3 regions of the Rhizobium sp. NZLR10 genome follow, and region 2 is predicted to be linked to each of the others. Evidence: riboswitches for the same ligand, from Rfam matches in the RefSeq annotation. Region 2 holds a riboswitch; each other region holds the start of a gene.

The links. Region 2 has a riboswitch for thiamine pyrophosphate ahead of thiM (hydroxyethylthiazole kinase). Riboswitches for the same ligand answer to the same signal wherever they lie in the genome.
Region 1: it holds a riboswitch for thiamine pyrophosphate, as region 2 does, so the genes downstream of both, thiC (phosphomethylpyrimidine synthase ThiC) here and thiM (hydroxyethylthiazole kinase) in region 2, are expected to answer to the same signal.
Region 3: it holds a riboswitch for thiamine pyrophosphate, as region 2 does, so the genes downstream of both, HJB82_RS13165 (YkoF family thiamine/hydroxymethylpyrimidine-binding protein) here and thiM (hydroxyethylthiazole kinase) in region 2, are expected to answer to the same signal.

The regions. Positions count from the first base shown of each region.
Region 1 covers NZ_JABDWE010000009.1:82,307-87,800, reverse strand. The annotation lists partial or broken gene HJB82_RS15320 (thiamine phosphate synthase) at 1-101, opposite strand, end outside; gene HJB82_RS15315 (thiazole synthase) at 98-871, opposite strand; gene thiS (sulfur carrier protein ThiS) at 875-1,072, opposite strand; gene thiO (glycine oxidase ThiO) at 1,069-2,043, opposite strand; gene thiC (phosphomethylpyrimidine synthase ThiC) at 2,045-3,862, opposite strand; TPP riboswitch at 3,955-4,086, opposite strand; gene HJB82_RS15295 (hypothetical protein) at 4,296-5,006, opposite strand.
Region 2 covers NZ_JABDWE010000006.1:242,530-248,023, reverse strand. The annotation lists gene HJB82_RS12010 (ABC transporter permease) at 1-576, opposite strand, end outside; gene HJB82_RS12005 (ABC transporter substrate-binding protein) at 660-2,186, opposite strand; gene HJB82_RS12000 (DUF1349 domain-containing protein) at 2,400-2,984, shown strand; TPP riboswitch at 3,132-3,228, shown strand; gene thiM (hydroxyethylthiazole kinase) at 3,277-4,080, shown strand; gene thiE (thiamine phosphate synthase) at 4,077-4,712, shown strand; gene thiD (bifunctional hydroxymethylpyrimidine kinase/phosphomethylpyrimidine kinase) at 4,709-5,494, shown strand, end outside.
Region 3 covers NZ_JABDWE010000007.1:193,946-199,439, reverse strand. The annotation lists gene HJB82_RS13185 (helix-turn-helix transcriptional regulator) at 1-336, opposite strand, end outside; gene HJB82_RS13180 (SDR family NAD(P)-dependent oxidoreductase) at 439-1,209, opposite strand; gene soxR (redox-sensitive transcriptional activator SoxR) at 1,320-1,784, opposite strand; gene HJB82_RS13170 (NADPH-dependent FMN reductase) at 1,868-2,443, shown strand; TPP riboswitch at 2,606-2,719, shown strand; gene HJB82_RS13165 (YkoF family thiamine/hydroxymethylpyrimidine-binding protein) at 2,710-3,342, shown strand; gene HJB82_RS13160 (ABC transporter permease) at 3,432-4,238, shown strand; gene HJB82_RS13155 (ABC transporter ATP-binding protein) at 4,235-5,041, shown strand; gene HJB82_RS13150 (ABC transporter substrate-binding protein) at 5,116-5,494, shown strand, end outside.

The DNA.
Region 1 (5,494 bases), on a different contig from region 2:
CGATCCTTGATGCGCAACTGCACCAGCTTGACGCCAAGCGGTACCAGCCGGGCAATCCATTCGGCGCTGTCGACGATCAGGTAGAACGGATCGAGCTTCATGTGAACACCGCCTTTCCGATCACCGGCGTGGAGGGAACAGCCATGTCGCGCGGCTCCAGCACGCCAGCGTCAAATGCCTGCTTGCCGGCGGCGATTGCCGCGGCAAAGGCGGCTGCCATCGCCGCGGGATCTCCGGCGCCGGCAACGGCGGTGTTGAGCAGAACCGCATCGAAACCGAGCTCCATGACTGCAGTTGCGTGCGACGGCCGACCGATGCCGGCATCGACGATCAGCGACACGTCTGGGAAATGGGCCCGCATTGCTCTGAGCGCTGTCGGATTGAGCGGCCCGGCAGCGCTGCCGATCGGTGCGCACCAAGGCATCAGCACCTTGCAGCCGGCCTCCAGCAGTCGTTCGGCCACGACCAGATCGTCGGTCGTGTACGGGAAGACTTCGAAACCTTCGTTGACGAGAATGCGAGCCGCCTCGACGAGACCGAAGACATCCGGCTGTAGCGTATCATGGTTGCCGATGACCTCAAGCTTGATCCAGTCGGTGGCGAATAGCTCGCGTGCCATCCTTGCGGTCAGCACCGCTTCCCCGACGCTGTGGCAACCTGCAGTGTTGGGAAGGATACGAACGCCGAGTGCGCGGATCATCTCGAAGAAGGCGCCCCCAGTGCGGCCGCCAGACATCTCACGACGAAGCGAGACGGTGACTATTTCCGTCGCCGATTGCCTGACAGCCTCGGAGAGGACGGCAGGAGAGGGGTATCGCGCTGTGCCGAGCAGCAGACGGGAGTTTATTTCGGATCCATAAAGCGTCAGCATCCGTCAGCCTCCTTGCATCGGCGACAGGATTTCGATCCTGTCATTGTCGTTGAGCGAACGATTGAACCGGTCTTCGCGATGGACCAGCTCACCGTTGACGGCTGTCGCCAGCCAGTCACCCTCGTATTCCATCAGGACTAAAAGCTCCGACAGCGTCTCAGCCGCGACATCCTGGGCCTCGCCATTAACGATCACTTTCATGAGGCATTCCTTCCCGTGGTATGTTGGTTGAAGACAAGTTCAGCCGCCTCGGCCGCCATGGCTGGCGCGAGCAGAAAGCCGTGACGGTAGAGGCCGTTGAGCGAGATCACCTTTCCCTGATGGCTTGCACGTGGAAGATTGTCCGGAAAGGCTGGGCGGATTCCGACACCCGTTTCGATTATGGTTGCATCGGCAAAGGCCGGAAATAGCGTGTATGCAGCGTTGAGCAGTTCCATCAGTGAACGGGCGACAATAGGCCCGTCGAATTCCGTCTCGATCATCGTCGCGCCGACCATGAACAGACCGTCTCCACGCGGGACGATGTAGACGGGGAAACGCGGATGGAGCAGGCGGACCGGCCGGGAGAGATCCACGTCAAGGCTTTTAAGGTAAAGCATTTCGCCGCGGACGCCGCGTAACTCCTTGGCCTCGCCGATCTGCGCAGCGCCCGTGCAATCGACGACACTGTCGAAGCTCTCCTCATGCGAGCTCTCGCCCACGAAGGTGACCCCCTGAACCGTCAGCTTGGTGCGCAGCAGAGTCAAAACTCGCCGGGGATCGAGATGGGCTTCGCGGCGAAAGAACAGCCCGTGCCGGAACCGCCCGGCAAGGGAGGGTTCCAGCGCCGCGATCGCTGGCTCTTCCAGCCATTCATAACCCGTCGTGCGGCAGGCAAAGCGTCGCAGTTCACCAAGATCGCGAGCAGAGGCGACCACGAGCGTTCCGTTTCGTCGCACCTCTCCCGGCACAATTGCCTCCCATTTGTCGGCGGCGGTGAGACCGCGCATGAGTACCGCAACATCAGCACTCTCCCGCTCGCACCAGGGCGCCAACATTCCGCCCGCGAGCCACGAAGCAGCACGCAGGAAACCGTCATATGGATCGAGCACAGTGACCTCGGCATCTCGAGCGCGCAGTTCATGCGCCACCGTCAGGCCGGCAACGCCGGCCCCTTTCACAAGAACACGCATCTCATTCGCTCGTTTGCTGCAGGGTTTCTACCGGCATATAGAGGCCGCCGCCCTCGCGATAACGTGCCGCCATCGCCTCCAGTCCCTCCTTCTGCGCTTCGGCGCGGATATCGTGCGAGATGCGCATCGAGCAGAATTTCGGTCCGCACATGGAGCAGAAGTGCGCGACCTTGTGCGCCTCCTTCGGCAGCGTCTCGTCGTGGAAGCTGCGGGCGGTTTCGGGGTCCAGCGAGAGGTTGAACTGATCCTCCCAGCGGAATTCGAAACGGGCACGCGAGAGCGCGTCATCGCGCAGCTGTGCCGCCGGATGCCCCTTGGCGAGATCGGCGGCGTGAGCCGCTATCTTGTAGGTGATGACGCCTACCTTCACGTCATTGCGGTCGGGAAGCCCCAGATGCTCCTTGGGCGTGACGTAGCAGAGCATCGCCGTGCCGAACCAGCCGATCATCGCTGCGCCTATCCCAGAGGTGATGTGATCGTAGCCCGGCGCGATATCGGTCGTCAGCGGCCCGAGCGTGTAGAAAGGCGCCTCGCCGCAGACTTCGAGCTGCTTGTCCATGTTCTCCTTGATCTTGTGCATCGGCACATGGCCGGGGCCTTCGATCATCACCTGGCAGTCTTTCGCCCAGGCGATCTTGGTCAGCTCTCCCAGTGTTTCTAGTTCGGCGAACTGCGCCGCATCATTCGCGTCGGCGATCGAGCCGGGGCGCAGGCCATCGCCGAGCGAGAAGGAGACGTCATAGGCGCGGCAGATGTCGCAGATCTCCTCGAAATGCTCGTAGAGGAAGCTTTCGCGGTGATGATGGAGACACCACTTCGCCATGATCGAACCGCCGCGCGAGACAATGCCGGTGACGCGGTTGACGGTGAGCGGGATGTAGTGAAGCCGCACGCCGGCATGGATGGTGAAATAATCGACGCCCTGTTCGGCCTGTTCGATCAGCGTGTCGCGATACACCTCCCAGGTCAGGTTCTCGGCAATGCCATCGACCTTCTCCAGCGCCTGATAGAGCGGCACGGTACCGATCGGCACGGGCGAATTGCGGATGATCCATTCGCGGATGTTGTGGATGTTGCGGCCGGTGGAGAGATCCATGACGGTATCGGCGCCCCAGCGGGCCGCCCAGACCATCTTCTCAACCTCCTCCGCCATCGATGAGGTGACGGCGGAGTTGCCGATATTGGCGTTGATCTTCACCAGAAAATTGCGGCCGATGATCATCGGTTCGGCTTCCGGATGGTTGATGTTGGCGGGGATGATCGCCCGACCCGCCGCCACTTCCTGCCGGACGAATTCCGCCGTCACATGGTCGGGAATGTGGGCGCCGAAACTTTCGCCGTCGCGGACTATGGCGTCCGCCTGCGCCTTGCGGCCGAGGTTTTCGCGGATGGCTATGAATTCCATCTCGGGCGTGATGATGCCGGCGCGCGCATAAGAGAGCTGGGTGACTGCACTGCCGTCCTTTGCGCGCAGCGGCTGGCGTAGCGCGGGGAATTCGGGCGTCAGCCTTTCGCCGCTGGCAAAGCCGTTGTCTTCGGGACGGACATGGCGGCCCTTATAGGCCTCGACGTCGCCGCGGGCGAGAACCCAGTCACGTCGCAGTGAGGGCAGCCCCTGTTCGATACGGATCTCGGTGCCCTCGATCGTATAGGGGCCGGACGAGTCGTAGACGACAACGGGCGGCTCGCCCGATGTCGGATGCAGGCTGATTTCGCGCATCGGCACGCAAATGTCGGGATGGACGTCCCCCCGAATGTAGATCTTCCTGGATGCCGGCAAGGGGCCGGTGGTGACAGTTGGGGTGGCGGCGATATTCATGGTTTGAGGCTCCAAGTTTTCGATTGGAGACCCAGTCATCAGCCGGAATGATGAAAAGACGCCGGCACGGATTCCGCGCGTGAATCCACTGCCTTCGAGCGCTTGCACCGTCCCTACGCCAGTATGAACTGGATCAGGTTCAACGGGTCACTGCGCCACAATCGGCAAAGCCGTATTGTCCAGCAGTATCTCAGCCCCTTGCCGGGACCCCCCTGGTGAATGCAAAAAGGGTAGAGGCTTGCCGAGGGGACTGTCAAGCGACAATCTGCGATGGCTCGGGGTTAGGTTACACACAGGATATCGTGCGTGTCGCCGCTGTTAAACGATGGACAAGGGCAATCGTGCCGGCCGGCACGCTTCCGCAAGACAAGCGCCCTTGTCGCATGCAGTGGCAGTCGATTTATTTCGCCAAATCTACCGAGATACCGAAGCGCTATTGAGAAAGCAGGCGCGGAACTGGAAAGTCTAGTACTTTTTCCGTGTAGCTTTCGACCAGGGCGCTAAACGGCGTGCCGTCTGGAAGTTTCAATACGGCTCGATGTTCGAGCAGGAACGCCGGCAGGCCGGGGGAACTTGTTTCATGCGCTGTTGAGCCGTCCATGTCCCAGCCTTCGGATAGAGGGGACCAGAGCAACTTGGCAGACAGGTTTGTGCGAGTGAAATTGAGAGCCTGAACGGCTCTGCCAAAAGGGATATCGCTGGTATTCAGCGCCTGATTCATTTCTGCAGTTAACTTTGCAGGTACATACCAGTTGTCGGCTTCAGACAAGACGCGATCTCCGCAGACCAGTCGGACGCGGCGATAAGCGATCAACTCACCGGGTCCGACGGTCAGAAGTTTACGGATGTCCTCATCGGCCGGTTTGCCTTGCCCGCCCACACGCTGAGCTACGATCTTGAAACCTTCCGGTGCGAGCTTATGCGCGGCGCACCAACGGTCAAGGGTCAACGTAGCACTGGCGTTACTCAGGAGATTGGCATTCAGGGTCTGGAGGACCGCAAGCGCTTCCACCCGAGATACCGGCGTGTTCAGCCACTGAGCCCCTATAGACGGTTCTTGCGCAATTGCGAACTGGGTGCCCAGCACGATGGCAGCCGCTGCAAGCGCGGCGATGCGAATGCATTTCGCAGAACATAATGACATAGAGAATGAAATCCTTTCGGAAGTATAATTGGGCGAACCTTGCGGGCCAAATACCCTTGAATTTTGCCGACAAGTGAGCGTTGTCAGTGTATATGATAGCGGCAGCAGGATTTGAACTAGGGCTTGCGCGTACCGTGTAACGGTCAGGTTCCTGAAGACTTTCTTACCATCTTTCGATGTTCCTGCCGTGCTGGTTCGCACGTTTTGAAACCCGTGTGCCCGAGCCGTCCTTTGCTTGCGTTGCATCCATGTCGTCCATGATGTCCTCCATCCGCTCGCCGACCTGTTGTTGTAGTTTGCAAGAGTTGGCGACTGAGCAGGCGCTTCCATTCTGGAATATGGAAACCCGAGAGACGTGGATTTCAAATGAGGGACGTGGCGGCCGGTCCGAACTCTCCCAGTTCCATACTCGTAACTCTCACCTAATGGTTTAGCGCCCTTGTCGTCGCCCTCGCTCGTTGCGAGATGTTCATATAGCTGGATCGGAT
Region 2 (5,494 bases):
GGAGACGATGCCGAGCGCGAAGGCCGGCAGGGTCAGATGATACATCCGCTCAAGGAAGGTCGAGCCGGGGCCGCCATAACCCGAGACCGGGAAAAGGTTGAGCCGGACGGCGAAGAACTGCATCAGGATGAGGCCGAGCCAGAAGCTTGGGATGCTGGCGGCAAACATCGCCAGCGTCGTTGCCGCCTGGTCGACGAAGGAGCCGCGCCGATAGGCCGCATAGATGCCGATCGGCAGCGCGATGACGCCGGCAATGGCCAGCGAAAACAGCGTCAGGAAGAAGGTCGGCTCGGCGCGGTCGAGCAGAGCCGAGGTGACAGGCATGTTGAGGAAGATCGACTGGCCGAGATCGCCCCTCAGCAGCTGACCGATATAATAGAAATATTGCAGGCCGAGCGACTGGTCGAGGCCGAGGCGGCTCCGCAGATCGGCAACATCCTGCGGCGTCGCATCCGGCCCGAGCATGACGGCAGCCGGGTCCCCCGGCGTCACGCGCACGATGACGAAGACGATCGTGACGACGAGAAACATCACGACGATCATGCCGAACAGGCGCTGGAGGATGTAGCGGATCATGAATGCTGGCCTTCAAGCCCTTGCAGATGCGGCAGAAAAGAAGACCGGCACCGGCCACGAAGGGCCAGCGCCGGCGGCGATGTTTACTTCTTGATCGAAGCGTTCCAGAAATACGGCCATGGGGCCGGATCGACACCTTCGAGCTTGACCGATTTCGCCGAGACGGCGTTGAAATCGCCGATCTTCATAAAGGGCGCATCTGTATAGATAGCCTTCTGGACATCGGCCCAGAGCGCGGCGCGCTTCTTCGGGTCGACCTCGGCGGTGAAGGCATCGACGGCGGCCTTGCGGGCCGGCGTATCCCACCAGCCGGGCGAGCTGGTCGAAAGCGAGCCGATCAGGGCCGGCTCCGGCAGGAACGGGCTGTGGGTGATGTAGATATCCCAGAGCTTCGGATCGGTGCGGCGCTGAGTCAGCGTCGCCCAGTCCACCACCTGCATATCGACGGTGAAGCCGGCAAGCTTCAGATATTCTGCGGCGACCTGCGCCATCTTATAGTGGAATTCGTACTGCCGGCTGGTCAGGATTCGGATCGGCTCGCCATTATAACCGGCCTTCTTGGCAGCAGCGGCCGCCCCTTCCGGATCCGCGAGATTATAGGCGCCTTCGACGCCGGCATCGGTCGACCAGGAAAAGGACTTCGGATAGATGGCGCCGTCGAGCGCATAGAAATCCTTGCTGCCGAAAGCGGCGGCCAGCATGTCTTCCATGCTGAGTGCCTGGCGGATCGCCTTGCGGACCTCGACATTCCCAGCAACACCTTCCTTCGTGTTGAAGACGAAGACCGGATAGCCGAAGGGCTTCAACATGACCGGCTGCGAGGCAGTCGACGCCTTCACCTTATCGTAGGATTCGACGGCGATCGAATCGACATAATCATACTGGCCGGAGACGGCGGCTTCGACACGGGTGTTCGGATCGGGCACCGGCACGAAGCGGATTTCATCGAGATATTGATGGCGGGCGCCGCCATAACCATTGCTGTCGCCTTCGCGGGACTTATAGCCATCGAAGCGGACGAGCTGGATATACTGGTCGGCCTTGCGCTCCTTCAGCATATAGGGACCGGTGCCGATGAACTCCTTCATCGGCTCGTCCTGTTTTTCCGACGGGATGATGATCGCCGCCGAATTGTTGAAGGCAAGCAGCGAGGTCAGCGGCGCATAGGGCTGCTTCAGCGTGATGGTGACGGTTGAAGGATCGACAGCAGTGATCTTGTCGATGAAGCCCGACACCTGCTTGCCGCGCGAGGCGATCTTCATCCAGCGGGTCAGCGAGGCGACGACATCGTCCGAGGTCATGTCGCTATTGTCGTGGAATTTGATGCCGGTCCTGAGCTTGATCGTATAGGTTTTGCCATCGGCGCTGATCTCGGGCAGGCTTTCGGCCAGTAGCGGCGTGACGTTCCAGCTCTTGTCGAATGTGTAAAGCGTTTCGAAAATATGCTGGGTGACGATGCCGACGAGATCGGCCGTCGACGACATCGGATCAAGCGTCGGCGGCTCGCCGATCGTCGCGACATTGATGACGCCGCCCTTTTCCTGGGCAAGCAGGGTCGAAGGCAGGGCGACGAGCGCGGTGCCAAGGAGAAATGCGACAAGTGTTTTCATGAGAAGGCTCCCGGTCCAGTTCCACAATTATGTAATTCATCTTTTTGTAAGAGAATAAGAGCTGGATTGATCCTGTCAAGCGTGGGTGACCGATTATGCCTCTGCCGGGATACCGGAACGCGAGAAAACACAATCTTCGGCTGCGCCTGCACGAAGGCTGCGCATTATGCCAAGCACACGGATGGTCAGGCTTCAGCGGAACGGGAGAAAAGAATGAACATCAATTTCAAGGGCGGAAAATGGCTGAACGAACCGGCCAGCTGGCACGCCGACGACACCGCCCTCACCCTGACGACCGATGAAAAAACCGATTTCTGGCGGGAAACCCATTACGGCTTCACCCGCGACAGCGGCCATTTCCTTGCCTTTCCCACGGCAGAGAGCTTCACCGCCCAGATCCGCATCCAGGGCGAATTCCGCACCCTCTACGACCAGGCTGGCCTGATGGTGCGCCTCGACGGGAAACGCTGGGTAAAAACAGGCGTGGAATTCACCGACGGCGAAGCTTTCCTCAGCACCGTCGTCACCGACGGCAGGTCCGACTGGTCGGTGTCGCAGCCCTTCAAGGAACTCGAAGATTTCCAGATCCGCGTCACCCTCGCCAACGGCGCCCTGCGCATCCAGACCTCTCGCGACGGGAGCCGCTGGCCGCTGCTGCGGCTAGCGCCCTTCCCGGCCGCCGACGGTTACGAGGTCGGGCCGATGGCCTGCACGCCGGAGCGCAGCGGGTTGACGGTGCGGTTTTCGGAGTTTTCGATCGGGTTGGCGATTGCGACGGATCTTCATGATTTGAGTTAGACGCTATTATAAGATTCTCTGCGGACACGATCTGGGGTGATCCACGACTGTTGGCCGTTCTATTCGTCGCCCCTGCTGTAAATGCCACACAAATAGGACTGTCATTTTCGAGATGACATCCGCCCCATTCTCTGCGAAAAAGAGCGCGATGAGAGACAGGGGCGCCCGTCGACAGACGGGCTGAGAAGCACCCTTCGAACCTGAACCGGATAATGCCGGCGGAGGGAGTCGCTCGGGGTCGCGGCTCGCCGTACGAATTACCCCGTGCCCGCCCCCGCCTGAAAGGGGCCACATGCAGACCAGGACCACACCAGGAGCCATGCTGAAGGCGATGCGCGAGAAGCCGCCGCTCGTTCAGTGCATCACCAATTACGTCGCCATGAACATCGCCGCCAACGTCCTGCTGGCCGCCGGCGCCTCGCCCGCCATGGTGCATGCCGCTGAGGAAGCCGGCGAATTCGCCGGCATCGCCAACGCGCTGACCGTCAATATCGGCACGCTGTCGTCGCAATGGATCGACGGCATGCAGGCCGCAGCGAAGGCAGCGACCTCAGCCGGCAAACCCTGGGTGCTCGATCCGGTCGCCCATTATGCCACGGCTTTCCGCCGCGATGCGGTCGCCGGTCTGCTGGCGCTCAAGCCCACGATCATCCGTGGCAATGCCTCCGAGATCATCGCGCTCGCCGGCGGCGAGAGCCGCGGCCAGGGCGTCGACAGCCGCGATCCGGTTGAACAGGCGGAAGGTTCAGCGCGATGGCTCGCCGAGCGCCAGCAGGCGGTCGTCGCCGTCACCGGTGCAGTCGATTTCGTCACCGATGGGGAGCGGGCGGTGCGGATCACAGGCGGATCGGCCTTGATGCCGCAGGTCACCGCCCTCGGCTGCTCGCTCACCTGCCTCGTCGGCGCCTTTGCCGCCACAGTACCCGAGGATATGTTCGGGGCGACGGGCGCAGCACTCGCAACCTTCGCCATCGCCGGCGAAGAGGCAGCACTCGGTGCGGCCGGTCCCGGCTCCTTCGCCTGGCGCTTCCTCGATGCGCTGAACGCGCTTGACGCCGAAACGCTCGATGCCAGGGCCAGGATATCGGCCGCATGAAGACCTTCGATCTCTCGCTCTATCTCGTCCTCGACCCCGATCTCTGCGCCGGGATCGGCATGGTCGAGACCGCCCGCCTTGCCGTTGCCGGCGGCGCGACAATGGTGCAACTGCGCGACAAACATGCCGGCACGACCGGGATGATCGAGACCGGACGCGCGTTGAAACAGGCGCTTGATGGCACCGGCGCCCTGCTCATCGTCAACGACGATGTCGAGGCGGCCATCGCCATCGGCGCCGACGGCCTGCATATCGGCCAGGAAGACATGGATGCGGCGAGAGCGCGCAAGATGATCGGCCCCGGAATGATCCTCGGCCTGTCGGTCGAGACCGAGGCGCTCGCCGCTGCCGTCGATCCCAGCCTCGTCGATTATACCGGCGTCGGCCCGGTGTTTGCGACGCCGACCAAGGCCGACCACAAGCAGCCGATCGGCTTTGAGGGCCTGGCAAGGCTGGTGGCGGCTTCGCCGGTGCCGTCGGTTGCGATCGGCGGCCTGAAGGCAGAGCATGTGGCCGAAGTCTTTGACGCGGGCGCCAAGGGGCTTGCCGTCGTCTCCGCCATCTGCGGCACGCCGGACCCTGAAGCCGCTGCTCGCCGCATCGCCGGAGAAATCCGAAAGGCCCGCGCATGATCCGCAACGTCTTATCGATCGCCGGCTCCGATCCCTCGGGCGGCGCCGGCATCCAGGCCGATCTCAAGGCCTTTTCCGCTCGCGGCGTCTACGGCATGGCGGTACTGACCGCGCTGACGGCGCAGAACACTCAAGGTGTCACCGGCGTGCATCTGGTGCCGCCGCAATTCGTCGCCGACCAGATCAACGCCGTCTTTGCCGATGTGCGCGTCGATGCCGTCAAGATCGGCATGATCGCCAATGCCGGCATCGCCGATGCCGTCACCAACGCGCTTGTTGCCGCACTGGCCGACCGGCGCAGCATCCCCATCGTCATCGACCCCGTCATGATCGCCAAGGGCGGCGCCGCCCTGCTGGCACCCGAAGCGGTCGACGTGCTGACCAGCCGGCTGCTGCCGCTGGCGACACTTCTGACCCCGAACCTGCCGGAGGCCGCCGCCCTGCTGCACCAGCCGGTGGCGACAAACCGGTCTCACATGGCGGCGCAGGCCGAGCAGCTGCGCGCGCTCGGCCCGGCGGCCGTGCTGGTCAAGGGCGGTCATCTCGACAGCGACGACAGCCCCGACGTGCTTGCCACAGCCGACGGCCTGCACTGGTTCGAAGCCAGACGCGAGCCGACCAAGAACACCCACGGCACCGGCTGCACGCTGTCGAGCGCGCTGGCGGCAGAGCTTGCCAAGGGCGCCTCGGTGTCTGAGGCCGTCGCCATCGCCAAGGATTACCTCGCCGGCGCGGTCGCGGCATCAGGAAGCCTCACCGTCGGCTCCGGCCACGGCCCGGTG
Region 3 (5,494 bases), on a different contig from region 2:
GTTTTCCGCAGCCGGAAAAAGATCGAACAGCGATTCGAGAAAACCCAGCACGTTGACATTGCCGATGCTGTAATAAACCTGCCTGCCCTGACGGCGCGTATTGACCAGGCCTTCGAGCCTCAAACGCGCAAGCTGCTGCGAGACCATCGCCTGCTGTATGCCGAGAATATTTTCGATTTCACCGACCGTTCGCTCCTCTTTCGCCAGTATGCAGAGGATCAGAAGTCGGGTGTGATGCGCCAAAGCTTTCAGCAGGTCGCTCGCTTCATGGGCTTTTCCAGCGAGTTTATGCAACTCCTGGCCGGTCATACCCGGCTCCGGTTTAGGCAACGGCATTCGATATCTCGGAAGGAGGCGGTGAGGTAGATCAGTACAATAGCATATTCGCACAAGCGAATTGGTCAATAGTGATGAAATGCCAAAAAAGGTCCAAGTAAATCAGCAGATAAGCTGTCCGCCATTGATCTCGATCACCTGGCCGGTGATGTATCCCGAGAGTGAGGGAGCTGCCAGGAACAGATAGGCGGGAGCGCAATCCTCCGCCGTGCCGAGTCGCTGCAGGGGGATGGATTTCCGGGTCTGCTCCAGCTTTTCTTTGGAGGAATAGCGCTCGTGGAAATCCGTCTCGATCGTTCCCGGCGAGACGCAGTTGACGCGGATGCCATCCGGGGCAAGCTCGCGGGCGAGCGCCTTGGAATAGGTCGCAACAAAGGCCTTCGAGGCCGAATATATCGAAGAGCCGGGGCTTCCGCCGGTCAGCGCCGAAATCGAAACAGTGTTGATGACGGCAGCGCCCTCGGCCGCCTTCAATGCCGGCAGCAATGCCCGCGTCAGCGCCACCACCGAAGTCTGGTTGAGCCGTATGACCGCCTCATATTCTGCGTCGGTCAGCGTGGCAGCGGGAAACCGGCCAAGCATGGTGCCGGCATTGTTGACGAGCACATGCACCCTGTCGAAGAAAGCGAGGACATCGTCGGCAAATTGCGCCGCCCCACCGATGGCGGAGAAATCGGCGTGCAGCAGCAGCGCCCGTCTTTCCGATTCAGCGGTCAGCAGGAAATCCGGCAGATCCCGTCCCGGCTTGCGCCCGGTATGGACAATCACCTTCGCGCCGCAGTCCAGAAACTGCCGGGCGACTTCAAGGCCGATGCCGCGGCCGGCGCCGGTCACGACGACATTGCGATTTTCGAACAATCTGGGATGAAACACGAAGCCGTCCTCCTCGCGGACAGTGCCGCCGGTTGCGTCACTCGCCCTTAACATATGAGCGCACCGACCGAAAGAAAGGCGCGCACCGATCTTTCCGGGGAAAACCAGGACTAGTTTTCGGCCTCCAGAAGCCGCGCACCCGGCCCTTCCTTGCCAAGCCGGTCGCAGGGATTACGCAGCGGACAGCTTTCGATCGACAGGCAGCCGCAACCGATGCAGCCGGTCAATCGGTCGCGCAACAGGCTGAGCCGCCTGATTCGCGCGTCGAGATCATCCTTCCAGCGCGCCGACAGCGTCTGCCAGTCGGCAACGGTCGGCGTTCGTCCCTGCGGCAGGGACTCGAACGCTGACTGGATTTCCGAAAGCGGAATGCCGACACGCTGCGCCACCTTGATGATGCCGAGACGGCGAAGCACATCGCGCCCATAGCGCCGCTGGTTGCCGCGGGAGCGGATGCTCGAGATCAACCCTTTGGTCTCGTAAAAATGCAGCGCCGAGACGGCGAGGCCGCTGCGCTCCGCCACTTCACCGACTGTCAGGAGCCTGCCGAGCGGCGTCGCAGGAATCGTATCCATCGCCTATTGACCTCAATATTAGTTGAGGTTTTATACCTGTTGCTCCTGCAATCGTAAAGTCCAATCGCAACAAGGAGCGACACATGAAAACACCCACCAGGCTGGCGGTCATCTACGGGAGCACGAGGGAAGGCCGCATCTGCGACCGGGTGGTCAAGTGGCTGACGGAGGAGCTCATCCGCTTCCCGCAATTCGATATCGACATCATCGACCCGCTGGATTTTGCGCTGCCGACCACCCGCGAATTGGCACATCCCGAAATCGCCAGGCTCGCCGAGCGGCTCGGCATGGCGGACGCGTTCATCATCGTCACGCCGGAATACAATCACAGCTTCACCGCCTCGCTGAAATTCGTCATCGATTTCTTCTTCGAGCCTTGGCAGGGCAAGCCGGTCGCCTTCGTTTCCTATGGCGGTATTTCCGGCGGCCTGCGCGCGGTAGAGCAGCTGCGCCTCGTCTTTGCCGAACTCCACGCCGTCACGATCCGCGATTCGGTCAGCTTCGCTGCGCCATGGAACCGCTTCGACGCGGAAGGCAGGCTCGACACTCCCGACGACGCGCTGCGCTTGCTCGGCCGAATGATGGCAAGGCTGGAATGGTGGACACGGGCGCTCGCCACCGCCCGTATCGATCGTCCCTATGCCGATATCGCCGCCTGAGACAGAAAGCTCCGGTTCCGTTCCCAGCAGGTACGGAACCTCTGGGAACACCCGGGCAGGACCTCGGTCCGGGTGTTGTCCGTCATATCAGGTTCATTCCGACCACGCGGACGGGTCTGCAATTTTGCGGTTGCGGGAAGAAAACCGCGATGATAGTTTCCGCCGAAATAACAGGGGAGCTCCGTATCGCCGGGGCTGAGATGCGAGGCGCAAGCCTCTGGACCCTTCAAAGCTGATCTGGGTAATGCCAGCGGAGCGAGGTTCAGATGTTCTCAGGCGCACAAGTGTCACTCTATCCGATGTCCGGCAATTTCGTCGGCATCATTCTCGATGCCGTCAAGGCGTTCGACCCCTATCGCGACCGGCTTCGCATCGAGACCGATGATATCTCCACCCTGCTGGTCGGCCCGCCTGATGTCCTCTTCGCGGCCATGCGCGATCTTTTCGTCGTCGCCGCCAATACCGGCGAGCATTGCGTGCTGTCCGCCGCGGTCTCACGCGGCTGCCCAGGTGAGCCCGACGACGCCATCTGCGGCGTCAAGCCCTCTGCCGGCCGGGCGGAGCCGCTTGCCGACCGGATTACATCAGCCCTTGCCGCCGTTGAAACCACCACGGAGACCGGACAGCCGGCAGCCGCGCAATTCTCGCTCTACGTCATGGGAACCGGCAGCCATATGGACGAGATCTATGGCTGCATCGATTTCTTGAAGCGCTCCGGCACCTTCGACCACGCCAAGAATTTCTGTACCCGGCTGGGGGGAGATGCCGGCGCCGTCTTCGCGACCATTCATGAGGCCTTCTATCGCTTCGGCGACCCGGTGGGACACGTGACGCTCGACATCACGGTCTCCGCCAATACAGCGCCGCGCGTCTTAGCAGACGCGCAAGGGACGCCGTAACACTTTAAATTGCTGCATAATTTTCCCTTAAATCGATTCCGATTTAAGGAATTATGCAGTGCCCGACGAAAGCCTGAAATCGAACGCTGATGACATCGCCACAACCATCGGATTCGCGCCTTGCCGCGCTCCGCGCCGCTCTCTACCGGGGCATACCGGCCTTTCTCGCGGGCTGCGCGTTTTTGGCGGCATGGGAACTCTATGTCGATCTTTCCGGCATCAAACCTTCCATCCTGCCGGCGCCTTCGCGCATTGTCATCCAGGGCTGGCTGAACCGTGAGGCGCTGATATCAAACACCTGGCCGACGCTGGGTGCGACACTCGGCGGTTTCGCGCTGTCGCTTGCCTTCGCCTTCGCCGCTTCGATCCTGATGGATTTCGTGTCTTTCATGCGCCGGGCATTGCTACCGATTTTCATCGCCAGCCAGACGCTGCCGCTGGTGGCGATCGCGCCCCTTGTCGTCCTCTGGTTCGGTTTCGGCCTGTTGCCGAAGATCCTGCTGGTGGCGCTCGTCACCTTCTTTCCGCTGTTGGTCGCCCTGCTGCAGGGCTATCAATCGACCGACCGCGACATCGCCGAATTGCTGAACTCGATGAAGGCGAGCCGCTGGCGGATTTTCCGCCTGGCGCGGCTTCCCTCCGCGCTGCCCTATTTCTTCGCCGGCCTCAGGATCTCGATCACCTATGCCGTCGTCGGCGCGATCTTTGCCGAATATGCCGGCGCCGCCCGCGGCCTCGGCATCTATATCCTCAACGCCAAGAACAATTTCCGCCCCGATCTCGTGCTTGCCGCCGTCGTCATCAGCGCCGCGCTCACACTCTGCCTCTTCGGGCTGACGCTATTGATCCAGCGCCTCGTCATGCCCTGGCAACGATCCCAGGAGTCGCGGCGATGAGCGATACGATGGTCGAACTGCGCAACATCTCGAAGTCCTTCGACGGCATGAAGGTGCTGGGCGATATTTCGCTCACTGTGGCAAACGGCGAGTTCGTTTCGATCGTCGGCCCGTCCGGCTCAGGAAAGTCGACGGTGCTCCGATTGCTGACACAGGCGCTTCGCCCCGATTCCGGCACCGTGCTTTTCAAGGACGCGCCGCTGGAACGGGCGCCGCATTCATTCGCCTTCATGCCGCAGCGCGATGCGCTGATGCCCTGGCGCCGGATCATCGACAATGCGGCACTTGGCCTCGAAGTGCGTGGCATGAGCCGCCGCGCTGCCCGCGCCACTGTGGCGCCACTGTTTGAGCGCTTCGGCCTTGCCGGTTTTGAACACCATTATCCATCCGAACTATCAGGCGGCATGCGCCAGCGCGCCGCCCTGCTGCGCACCGTCGTCCAGACCCAGGACATGCTGCTGCTCGACGAGCCGTTCGGCGCGCTCGACGCGCTGACGCGCACACAGATCCAGGAATGGCTGCAGAGCATGTGGACCGAACACCGCTGGACGGCGCTGCTGATCACCCACGACGTCCGCGAGGCCGTGTTCCTCTCCGACCGGATCTACGTGCTTTCGGCCCGCCCGGCGCGTATCATCCGCGAATTCCACGTTCCCCTGCCCCGTCCGAGAAGCCTTGCCGATCTCGGCTCGCCGGCGGCCCAGGCGATCGAAACCGAAATCCTGCAAACACTGCTTCATCCGCTCGAACAGGATGATTTTAGGCCGGTCGGCTTAAAATCTGAATCCTGTTCTACATTATAGAGTTAGAGCATGATGTCGTGAGAAAACCGCTCACACTTTTCGGCATCATGCTCTAGAGACCTGAGGAGGTCACCATGCTGCTTCTCACCCGTCGCCAGACGATCTTAGCCGCCATCGCCGCAAGCCTTGCCGGCCGCCCGGCCTTCGGCCAGTCAGCGCCCGCAAAGGTGCGCATGGCGCTCGATTGGACGCCCAACACCAACCATATCGGCATCTATGTCGCCAAGGCGAGGGGCTTCTATACCGCCGCCGGCCTCGACGTCGAGATCCTTCCCTATGCCGACACCAGCGCCGGAACGCTGGTGTCGAACGGCGTCGCCGATTTCGGCATCAGCAGCGAGATCGAGGCCCTCATGCAGCGCGCCGCCGGCGGCGACGTGAAGATGGTCTACGGCGTCGTCCAGACCGAAACAGCGCGCCTTATCTACAAGGGCGGACGCGACGACATCAAAA